3 regions of the Streptomyces sp. NPDC096311 genome follow, and region 1 is predicted to be linked to each of the others. Evidence: predicted binding sites of a transcription regulator. Region 1 holds the regulator's gene; each other region holds the start of a gene.
The links. Region 1 encodes HrcA, which represses chaperone genes, less so after heat shock. Its sites were predicted from a motif close to TTNGCACTCNGNNNNNCNGAGTGCNAA; they were not measured.
Positions count from the first base shown of each region.

Region 2: groL (chaperonin GroEL) is a predicted target of HrcA. The motif match lies at 1,505-1,531, and genes of this name have one in related genera.
Region 3: groES (co-chaperone GroES) is a predicted target of HrcA. The motif match lies at 1,520-1,546, and genes of this name have one in related genera.

Region 1 covers NZ_JBIWFN010000002.1:591,771-594,787, reverse strand. The annotation lists gene ACIRA5_RS07320 (MBL fold metallo-hydrolase) at 1-645, opposite strand, end outside; gene hrcA (heat-inducible transcriptional repressor HrcA) at 872-1,894, shown strand; gene dnaJ (molecular chaperone DnaJ) at 1,895-3,017, shown strand, end outside.
Region 2 covers NZ_JBIWFN010000003.1:532,759-535,775, reverse strand. The annotation lists gene thrC (threonine synthase) at 1-246, shown strand, start outside; gene ACIRA5_RS10690 (MoaD/ThiS family protein) at 349-624, shown strand; gene ACIRA5_RS10685 (cold-shock protein) at 1,085-1,291, shown strand; gene groL (chaperonin GroEL) at 1,658-3,017, shown strand, end outside.
Region 3 covers NZ_JBIWFN010000004.1:257,165-260,181, reverse strand. The annotation lists gene ACIRA5_RS12685 (polysaccharide deacetylase family protein) at 1-596, shown strand, start outside; gene ACIRA5_RS12680 (polysaccharide deacetylase family protein) at 593-1,372, shown strand; gene groES (co-chaperone GroES) at 1,691-1,999, shown strand; gene groL (chaperonin GroEL) at 2,129-3,017, shown strand, end outside.

The DNA.
Region 1 (3,017 bases):
TGGCACGTACAGCGCGTCCTCGCCGCCGAGGTCGAGCAACCTGTCGAGGGCCCCGGGCCAGCGCGACGGTACGGCGTCGGGGCCCGCCTGGGGTTCGCCGGACTCCTCGACCAGGTCGCCGCAGAACACCACCGTCGGGTCGCCCGGCACCACGACCACGAGGTCGTGGGCGGTGTGGCCCTCGCCCGTCCGCACCAGCAGGACCTCGACGCCGCCGGCCAGCTCGAGATGCCAGGTGCCCCACACATAGTGCCTGGGACGCACCAGGGTGTCCGCCGCGTCCTCCGCCGCCCGCGCGTCCAGTCCGCCCCGTACCGCGTCCGCGTACAGCTCCTCGCGCCCGTGCTCGTACACCTCGGCCGAGCCGCCCGCGGCGAGGACCTCCGCGCCCGCGAACGCCGCCGCGCCCAGGACATGGTCGAAGTGGGGGTGGGTGAGCGCGAGGAAGGTCACACGGCGGCCGGCGAGCGCCTGCGCCTCCCCGCGCAACCGTGCGCCCTCCGCGAGGCTCGACCCCGGGTCGATGATCAGCGCCCCGCCCTCGCCCACGACCAGTCCGACCGTGCAGTCCCAGACCGGAAGCCGCCGCCGCCCCACCCGCGGTGTCAGCTGCTCCCACCCCGCCTCTTCCCAAGTCACCTTCATACGCCGACGCTAGCGGTGAGGGCGTGGACGGTACGACATCGCGGGCGGGGACGGTGTGACATCACGGGACACGTCGGTGTACGTCGGTGCACCTTGCACAAGATCGCGGGGCCGCCCTTGCCGGGGCCGTACCCACCGGCCGTACACTGGGCCGGGGAATGCTGGCACTCGCATGCGCTGAGTGCCAGGCGGGGCGCCGAGGGGCCGAGAACTGGAGGTGTGCGCGATGCTCAGTGAACGCAGGCTCGAAGTGCTGCGCGCCATCGTCCAGGACTATGTCGGCACCGACGAGCCGGTCGCGGTCGGTTCCAAGGCGCTGACCGAGCGGCACCGGCTGGGAGTGTCCCCGGCCACCGTCCGCAACGACATGGCGGCCCTGGAGGACGAGGGGTACATCGCCCAGCCGCACACCAGCGCCGGGCGGATCCCCACCGACAAGGGCTACCGGCTCTTCGTCGACAAGCTCGCCGGCGTCAAGCCGATGACCGCGCCCGAGCGGCGGGCCATTCAGAACTTCCTGGACGGCGCGGTCGACCTGGACGACGTCGTCGGGCGGACGGTGCGGCTGCTCGCGCAGCTGACCCGGCAGGTCGCCGTCGTGCAGTATCCGTCGCTGACGAGATCGACCGTGCGGCACGTGGAGCTGCTGTCCCTCGCCCCTGCCCGTGTGATGCTCGTGCTGATCACGGACACCGGGCGGGTCGAGCAGCGCATGATCGACTGCCCGGCCCCGTTCGGAGAAACGTCTCTCGCGGATCTGCGGGCCCGGCTCAACAGCAGGGTCGCGGGCCGTCGCTTCGCGGACGTCCCGCAGCTCGTGCAGGACCTCCCGGACGCGTTCGAGGCGGAGGACCGAGGTACGGTCGCGACGGTGCTCTCCACTCTTCTGGAGACGCTCGTCGAGGAGACCGAGGAGCGGCTGATGATCGGCGGGACCGCCAATCTGACGCGCTTCGGACATGACTTCCCTCTCACCATCCGGCCGGTGCTCGAAGCGCTGGAGGAGCAGGTCGTGCTTCTCAAGTTGCTTGGTGAGGCCGGGGATTCGAGCATGACGGTGCGAATCGGTCACGAGAACGCGTATGAGGGACTCAACTCCACGTCCGTGGTCTCGGTCGGCTACGGTTCGGGCGACGAGGCAGTAGCCAAACTCGGCGTGGTCGGCCCGACCCGCATGGATTACCCGGGAACGATGGGAGCGGTACGCGCAGTGGCACGGTACGTCGGACAGATCCTGGCGGAGTCTTAAGTGGCCACGGACTACTACGCCGTACTCGGCGTGCGCCGCGACGCGTCCCAGGACGAGATCAAGAAGGCCTTCCGGCGGCTCGCACGCGAGCTGCACCCGGACGTCAATCCCGATCCGAAGACGCAGGAGCGGTTCAAGGAGATCAACGCCGCGTACGAGGTGTTGTCGGACCCGCAGAAGAAGCAGGTCTACGACCTCGGCGGCGACCCGCTGTCCCAGTCGGGCGGCGGCGGTGCGGGCGGCTTCGGCGCCGGCGGGTTCGGGAACTTCTCGGACATCATGGACGCCTTCTTCGGTACGGCGTCGCAGCGCGGTCCGCGCTCGCGTACGCGGCGTGGCCAGGACGCCATGATCCGGCTCGAGATCGAGCTGGACGAGGCGGCCTTCGGCACGACGAAGGACATCCAGGTCGACACGGCCGTCGTCTGCGCCACCTGCAACGGTGAGGGCGCGGCGCCGGGTACCTCGGCCCAGACCTGTGACATGTGTCGCGGGCGGGGTGAGGTGTCCCAGGTCACGCGGTCCTTCCTCGGGCAGGTCATGACCTCCCGGCCGTGTCCGCAGTGCCAGGGTTTCGGGACCGTCGTCCCGACTCCCTGCCCCGAGTGCGCCGGTGACGGGCGGGTCCGGTCGCGTCGCACGCTGACCGTCAAGATCCCCGCCGGCGTCGACAACGGCACGCGGATCCAGCTCGCGGGCGAGGGCGAGGTCGGGCCCGGTGGCGGTCCCGCCGGTGACCTCTACGTCGAGATCCACGAGCTGCCGCACTCCACCTTCCAGCGGCGCGGGGACGATCTGCACTGCACGGTGACCATTCCGATGACCGCGGCCTCGCTCGGCACCAAGGTGCCGCTGGAGACCCTCGACGGTCTCGAGGAGGTCGACATCCGTCCGGGCACGCAGTCCGGGCAGTCGATTCCGCTGCACGGGCGGGGTGTCACGCATCTGCGGGGCGGTGGCCGCGGTGACCTCATCGTGCACGTCGAGGTGACCACGCCCACGAAGCTCGATCCCGAGCAGGAGCGGTTGCTGCGGGAGCTGGCGCAGCTGCGGGGGGAGGAGCGGCCCACGGGGCAGTTCCAGCCCGGGCAGCAGGGGCTGTTCTCGCGCCTGAAGGACGCGT
Region 2 (3,017 bases), on a different contig from region 1:
GAGCAGGTCGTCGACGCGATCAAGCTGCTCGCGCGGACGGAGGGGATCTTCGCCGAGACCGCCGGTGGCGTGACCGTCGGTGTCACGCGCAAGCTGATCGAGAACGGGCTGCTCGACCCGACGCTCACCACCGTCGTGCTCAACACCGGTGACGGCCTCAAGACGCTGGACGCGGTGGCCGGGACGGGGCTGACCGCGACCATTCGTCCCAACCTGGACTCTTTCCGAGAGGCCGGGCTCGCTTAGGGCTTGGCTCGGAGGGTTGTTTGTTTGCCGCGGGCCGGTGGGGGCCGGTCGCGCGGTTCCCCGCGCCCCTCTGGGGCGCTACCCGACCGGAGGTCACAAGGAATGAGCGTCAACGTCCGCATCCCCACCATCCTGCGCACCTACACCGGTGGTCAGGCCGAGGTGACGGCCGAGGGTGGGACCCTCGGTGAGGTCATCGCGGATCTGGAGAAGAACCACACGGGTATCGCCGCGCGCGTCCTGGACGACCAGGGCAAGCTGCGCCGGTTCGTCAACGTCTATGTGAACGACGACGACGTCCGCTTCGAGCAGGGTCTGGAGACGGCGACACCGGACGGCGCGGGCGTCTCGATCATTCCCGCCGTCGCCGGCGGCTGACCGCCTCGCGAGTCGTTACCCAGGGTGAGATAGTTACCTTGGGTAATGTCAATTACCGAGAGTTCATCGAATTGCCCCCTCCGTGAGAGAAGCGGAGGGGGCAATTCTGTATGGTTGAGCGCGGTACAGTTGGGGAACCCGCTCCACTTTGCATGCCGGGCGCATATGAGTTCGTGCCCGAAGTCCGGCAAGAAGTAGCCAAAGTGTCCCGCGCTTTTGAGCCTTATACGGCTTTTATGGGGCCCGACTTGCCCTGAATCTTCGCAAATTCTTCCCATATTCCCGATCGGTCGTGCCCGGAATTCTCGTCCGATTGACCTGTTGCAGACGGCAGTTGGACAGATACATTCAGCCGCGGTCGACGCGTTCCGGCGCACACCCCCAACCGTTGGGGGGTGAGGTCTGACCCGGGCCCGCGAAGTGCGGTCCTGTGCAAGGGCCAGTAATAGGGGAGTTAGGCATGGCTCAGGGCACCGTCAAGTGGTTCAACGCGGAGAAGGGGTACGGCTTCATCGCGGTCGACGGTGGTGCGGATGTATTCGTCCACTACAGCGCGATTCAGATGGACGGCTACCGCACCCTGGAAGAGGGTCAGCGGGTCGATTTCGAGATCTCGCAGGGCCAGAAAGGGCCGCAGGCGGACATGGTCCGACTCGCGACCAGCTGAAGCACGCGCCGACTGACTGTTCGACGTGACGAAGGGCTCGTATCCCCTGGGGGTACGAGCCCTTCGGCCTGTCCGCACGCGGCCGTGGGCCCGCTCGACACTGTCGTGGGCCCGCTCGCGCACCGGCGCGACGCGCGGGTTGCGCGCCCCTTCTCACCTGCGGATCAAGGGAAGGCGCTTGCACTCGGCAGGGGCGAGTGCTAATCATTGGCGTTAGCACTCTGAAGGTGAGAGTGATAACGAAGGACCGGGTCGGTGAGGCCCGCAGGCCAGGTGGTGCAAGGAACCACGGGGCAGGCAGGCCGTCCGTCGCGGGCGCCAGCGCGGTCCGGAGCAATCCACCCCAGTCCGGGAGGACCACTTCACATGGCCAAGATCATCGCGTTCGACGAGGAGGCACGGCGCGGTCTCGAGCGCGGGATGAACCAGCTCGCCGACGCCGTCAAGGTCACCCTTGGCCCCAAGGGCCGCAACGTCGTCCTCGAGAAGAAGTGGGGCGCCCCCACGATCACCAACGATGGTGTTTCCATCGCCAAGGAGATCGAGCTCGAGGACCCGTACGAGAAGATCGGCGCCGAGCTGGTCAAGGAAGTCGCCAAGAAGACGGACGACGTCGCCGGTGACGGTACGACCACGGCGACCGTTCTCGCCCAGGCGCTCGTCCGCGAGGGCCTGCGCAACGTAGCCGCCGGCGCCAACCCGATGGCTCTCAAGCGCGGTATCGAGAAGGCCGTCGAGGCCGTCTCCGGTGCCCTCCTTGAGCAGGCCAAGGATGTCGAGACCAAGGAGCAGATCGCTTCCACGGCCTCCATCTCCGCCGCCGACACCCAGATCGGCGAGCTCATCGCCGAGGCGATGGACAAGGTCGGCAAGGAAGGCGTCATCACCGTCGAGGAGTCCCAGACCTTCGGTCTGGAGCTGGAGCTCACCGAGGGTATGCGCTTCGACAAGGGCTACATCTCGGCGTACTTCGCCACCGACATGGAGCGTATGGAGGCCGTCCTCGACGACCCGTACATCCTGATCGCGAACTCCAAGATCGCGAACGTCAAGGACCTGCTCCCGCTCCTCGAGAAGGTCATGCAGGGCGGCAAGCCGCTGCTGATCATCGCCGAGGACGTCGAGGGCGAGGCCCTGTCGACCCTGGTCGTCAACAAGATCCGTGGCACCTTCAAGTCCGTCGCCGTCAAGGCTCCGGGCTTCGGTGACCGCCGCAAGGCCATGCTCGGCGACATCGCCATCCTCACGGGCGGCGAGGTCATCTCCGAGGAGGTCGGCCTCAAGCTGGAGAACGCGGGTCTGGACCTGCTGGGCCGTGCCCGCAAGGTCGTCATCACCAAGGACGAGACCACGATCGTGGACGGCTCCGGCTCCGCCGACCAGGTCCAGGGCCGGGTCAACCAGATCCGTGCCGAGATCGAGAACTCCGACTCGGACTACGACCGCGAGAAGCTCCAGGAGCGCCTGGCGAAGCTGGCCGGCGGCGTGGCCGTCATCAAGGCCGGTGCCGCCACCGAGGTCGAGCTCAAGGAGCGCAAGCACCGCATCGAGGACGCCGTTCGCAACGCGAAGGCGGCCGTCGAGGAGGGCATCGTCGCCGGTGGTGGCGTGGCCCTCATCCAGGCCTCCTCGGTCTTCGAGAAGCTCGAGCTCTCGGGTGACGAGGCGACCGGCGCCAACGCCGTGCGGCTCGCCCTGGAGGCCCCGCTCAAGCAGATCGCGGTCA
Region 3 (3,017 bases), on a different contig from region 1:
AGCTCGGCCTGCCGCCGGTCTTCACGACCGTCCCCACCAAGGACAAGGTCGTCTTCCTCACCATCGACGACGGCTCCGAGAAGGACCCGGCGTTCCTCAGGATGATGAGCGACCTGAAGATCCCCTACACCGCCTTCCTGAGCAACTACCTGGTCAAGGACGACTACGGGTACTTCCGGAAGATGCGCGACCGGGGTGTCACCCTCAACAACCACACCCTCACCCACCCCTACCTGCCGGGGCTGTCGTACGAGGAGCAGCGCCACGAGATCTGCGGCATGCAGGACATCATGGAGAAGCAGTTCGGCAAGCGCCCGAAGGTCTTCAGGCCGCCCTACGGCAACTACAACCGGGACACCCTGCGTGCCGCCAAGTCCTGCGGCATCAAGTACGCGCCCATCTGGGACGAGGAGGTCTTCGTCGACCACTGGGAGTACCGCGACTGGGACCGCGACCTGCACCCCGGCGACATCGTCCTCACCCACTTCCGCGGCAGGGAGGACTGGGACGGCACCATGCCCGACATGATCCGCCGCTTCCTGAAGCTGGTCACCGACAAGGGGTACGCGGTGGCACGGCTGGAGGACTACCTGTGAGAACGCGGGCGCTGGTCGCGGGGGCGCTCACCGCGGCGCTCCTGACCGGCTGCACCGGCTGTGCCCAGTCCGTCGACCCGATCGAACGGCTGGGCAAGAAGGCCGCGCAGGAGGTGCGCAGGTCCCGGCCGAAGGGGCCGACCTCGTCGACGTACCGGCACTGGGGGCTGCCCACCCCGCTCGCCGCCGCGCCGCGGCAGGCCGCCCGGCCCGCCCTCCGCGGCGCGGCGCCGGGGCTGGCCCCCGTCGTGGACCGCGTACCCACCCGCGACAAGGTGGTCTTCCTGACGTACGACGACGGTGCCGAGCGCGATCCGCGGTTCGTCGACATGGTCCGTGAACTGCGGCTGCCGGTCAGCATGTTCCTCACGGACAGTGTCGTCGGGCCGGGGTACGGGCACTTCGCCCAGCTGCGGACGGTCGGCGCGAGCGTGCAGAACCACACCCTCCACCACGCCTCGCTGCGCGGACTGCCGTACGCGGGTCAACGGGCCGAGATCTGCGGCCAGCAGGAGAAGCTCAAGGCCCGCTTCGGCGTCCGCCCCCGGCTCTTCCGTCCGCCCTACGGCACCTACGACACCACCACGCTGCGCGCCGCCGCCGACTGCGGGGTCGCGGCCGTCGTCCTCGGCCGGGAGCCCGACGCCCGCCGCCTGCGACGGGGTGACATCCTCTCCGGCTTCGAGGAGCCCAACCTCACGGAGGCGACGGTCAGACTCCTGCGGCGCATCCAGGCGGAGGGCTTCACACCGGCGCGCCTGGAGAACTACCTCTGACCCTGCGGCTCGGGGCGGTGTCCCTCAGCCCGTCCGGCGTGTGAGGACGAGGCCGTTCAGGCCGATAAGGGGGTCTGGGGGCGCGGCCCCCAGGGGCGCGCCGACACGCACGCCGGGTGCCCAAAAGCCCACGCCACGCCGGAGGCTTTGGCACTCCGCTTGACCGAGTGCTAATCGCGGTCATAGTCTCGGCCCTGGCACTCCCCCCTGGAGAGTGCCAATAGCGACGGGCAGGTCCGGCACCCGCGACGACGGATCCACCTGGTCGCCACCTCAGACAGTTAACCCCGTGAGATCTCCGAAGGGGGAGGTCGGATCGTGACGACCACCAGCTCCAAGGTTGCCATCAAGCCGCTCGAGGACCGTGTTGTGGTCCAGCCGCTGGACGCCGAGCAGACCACGGCTTCCGGCCTGGTCATCCCGGACACCGCGAAGGAGAAGCCCCAGGAGGGCGTCGTCCTCGCTGTGGGCCCGGGCCGCTTCGAGAACGGCGAGCGCCTGCCGCTCGACGTCAGCACCGGCGACATCGTGCTGTACAGCAAGTACGGCGGCACCGAGGTGAAGTACAACGGCGAGGAGTACCTCGTCCTCTCGGCTCGCGACGTGCTCGCGATCATCGAGAAGTAGTTCACCGAGCTTCACCGTTTCACCCAGTTTTGCAGTGAACTGCGCCCCTGGCCCCCGCGACCATAACCAGCCGGGCGTCGGGGGCGCGGTTCGTTCACCCCAGTTTTCCGAGAGGGCTGAATCGCTCCCATGGCGAAGATCCTGAAGTTCGACGAGGACGCCCGTCGCGCCCTCGAGCGCGGCGTCAACAAGCTTGCCGACACGGTCAAGGTGACGATCGGCCCCAAGGGCCGCAACGTCGTCATCGACAAGAAGTTCGGCGCACCCACCATCACCAACGACGGTGTCACCATCGCCCGCGAGGTCGAGCTCGACGACCCGTACGAGAACCTCGGCGCCCAGCTGGTGAAGGAGGTGGCGACCAAGACCAACGACATCGCGGGTGACGGTACGACCACCGCCACCGTGCTGGCCCAGGCGCTCGTCCGCGAGGGCCTGAAGAACGTCGCCGCGGGTGCCTCCCCGGCGCTGCTGAAGAAGGGCATCGACGCGGCCGTCAAGGCGGTCTCGGACGAGCTCCTCGCCACCGCGCGCCCGATCGACGAGAAGTCCGACATCGCCGCCGTCGCCGCGCTGTCCGCCCAGGACCCGCAGGTCGGCGAGCTCATCGCCGAGGCGATGGACAAGGTCGGCAAGGACGGTGTCATCACCGTCGAGGAGTCCAACACCTTCGGCCTGGAGCTCGACTTCACCGAGGGCATGGCCTTCGACAAGGGCTACCTGTCGCCGTACATGGTGTCCGACCAGGAGCGTATGGAGGCCGTCCTCGACGACCCGTACATCCTCATCCACCAGGGCAAGATCAGCTCCATCCAGGACCTGCTGCCGCTGCTGGAGAAGGTCATCCAGTCCAACGCCTCCCGGCCGCTGCTGATCATCGCCGAGGACGTCGAGGGCGAGGCCCTGTCGACCCTGGTCGTGAACAAGATCCGCGGCACGTTCAACGCCGTCGCCGTGAAGGCCCCCGGCTTCGGTGACCGCCGCAAGGCCATGCTCGGCGACATCGCCACCCTCACCG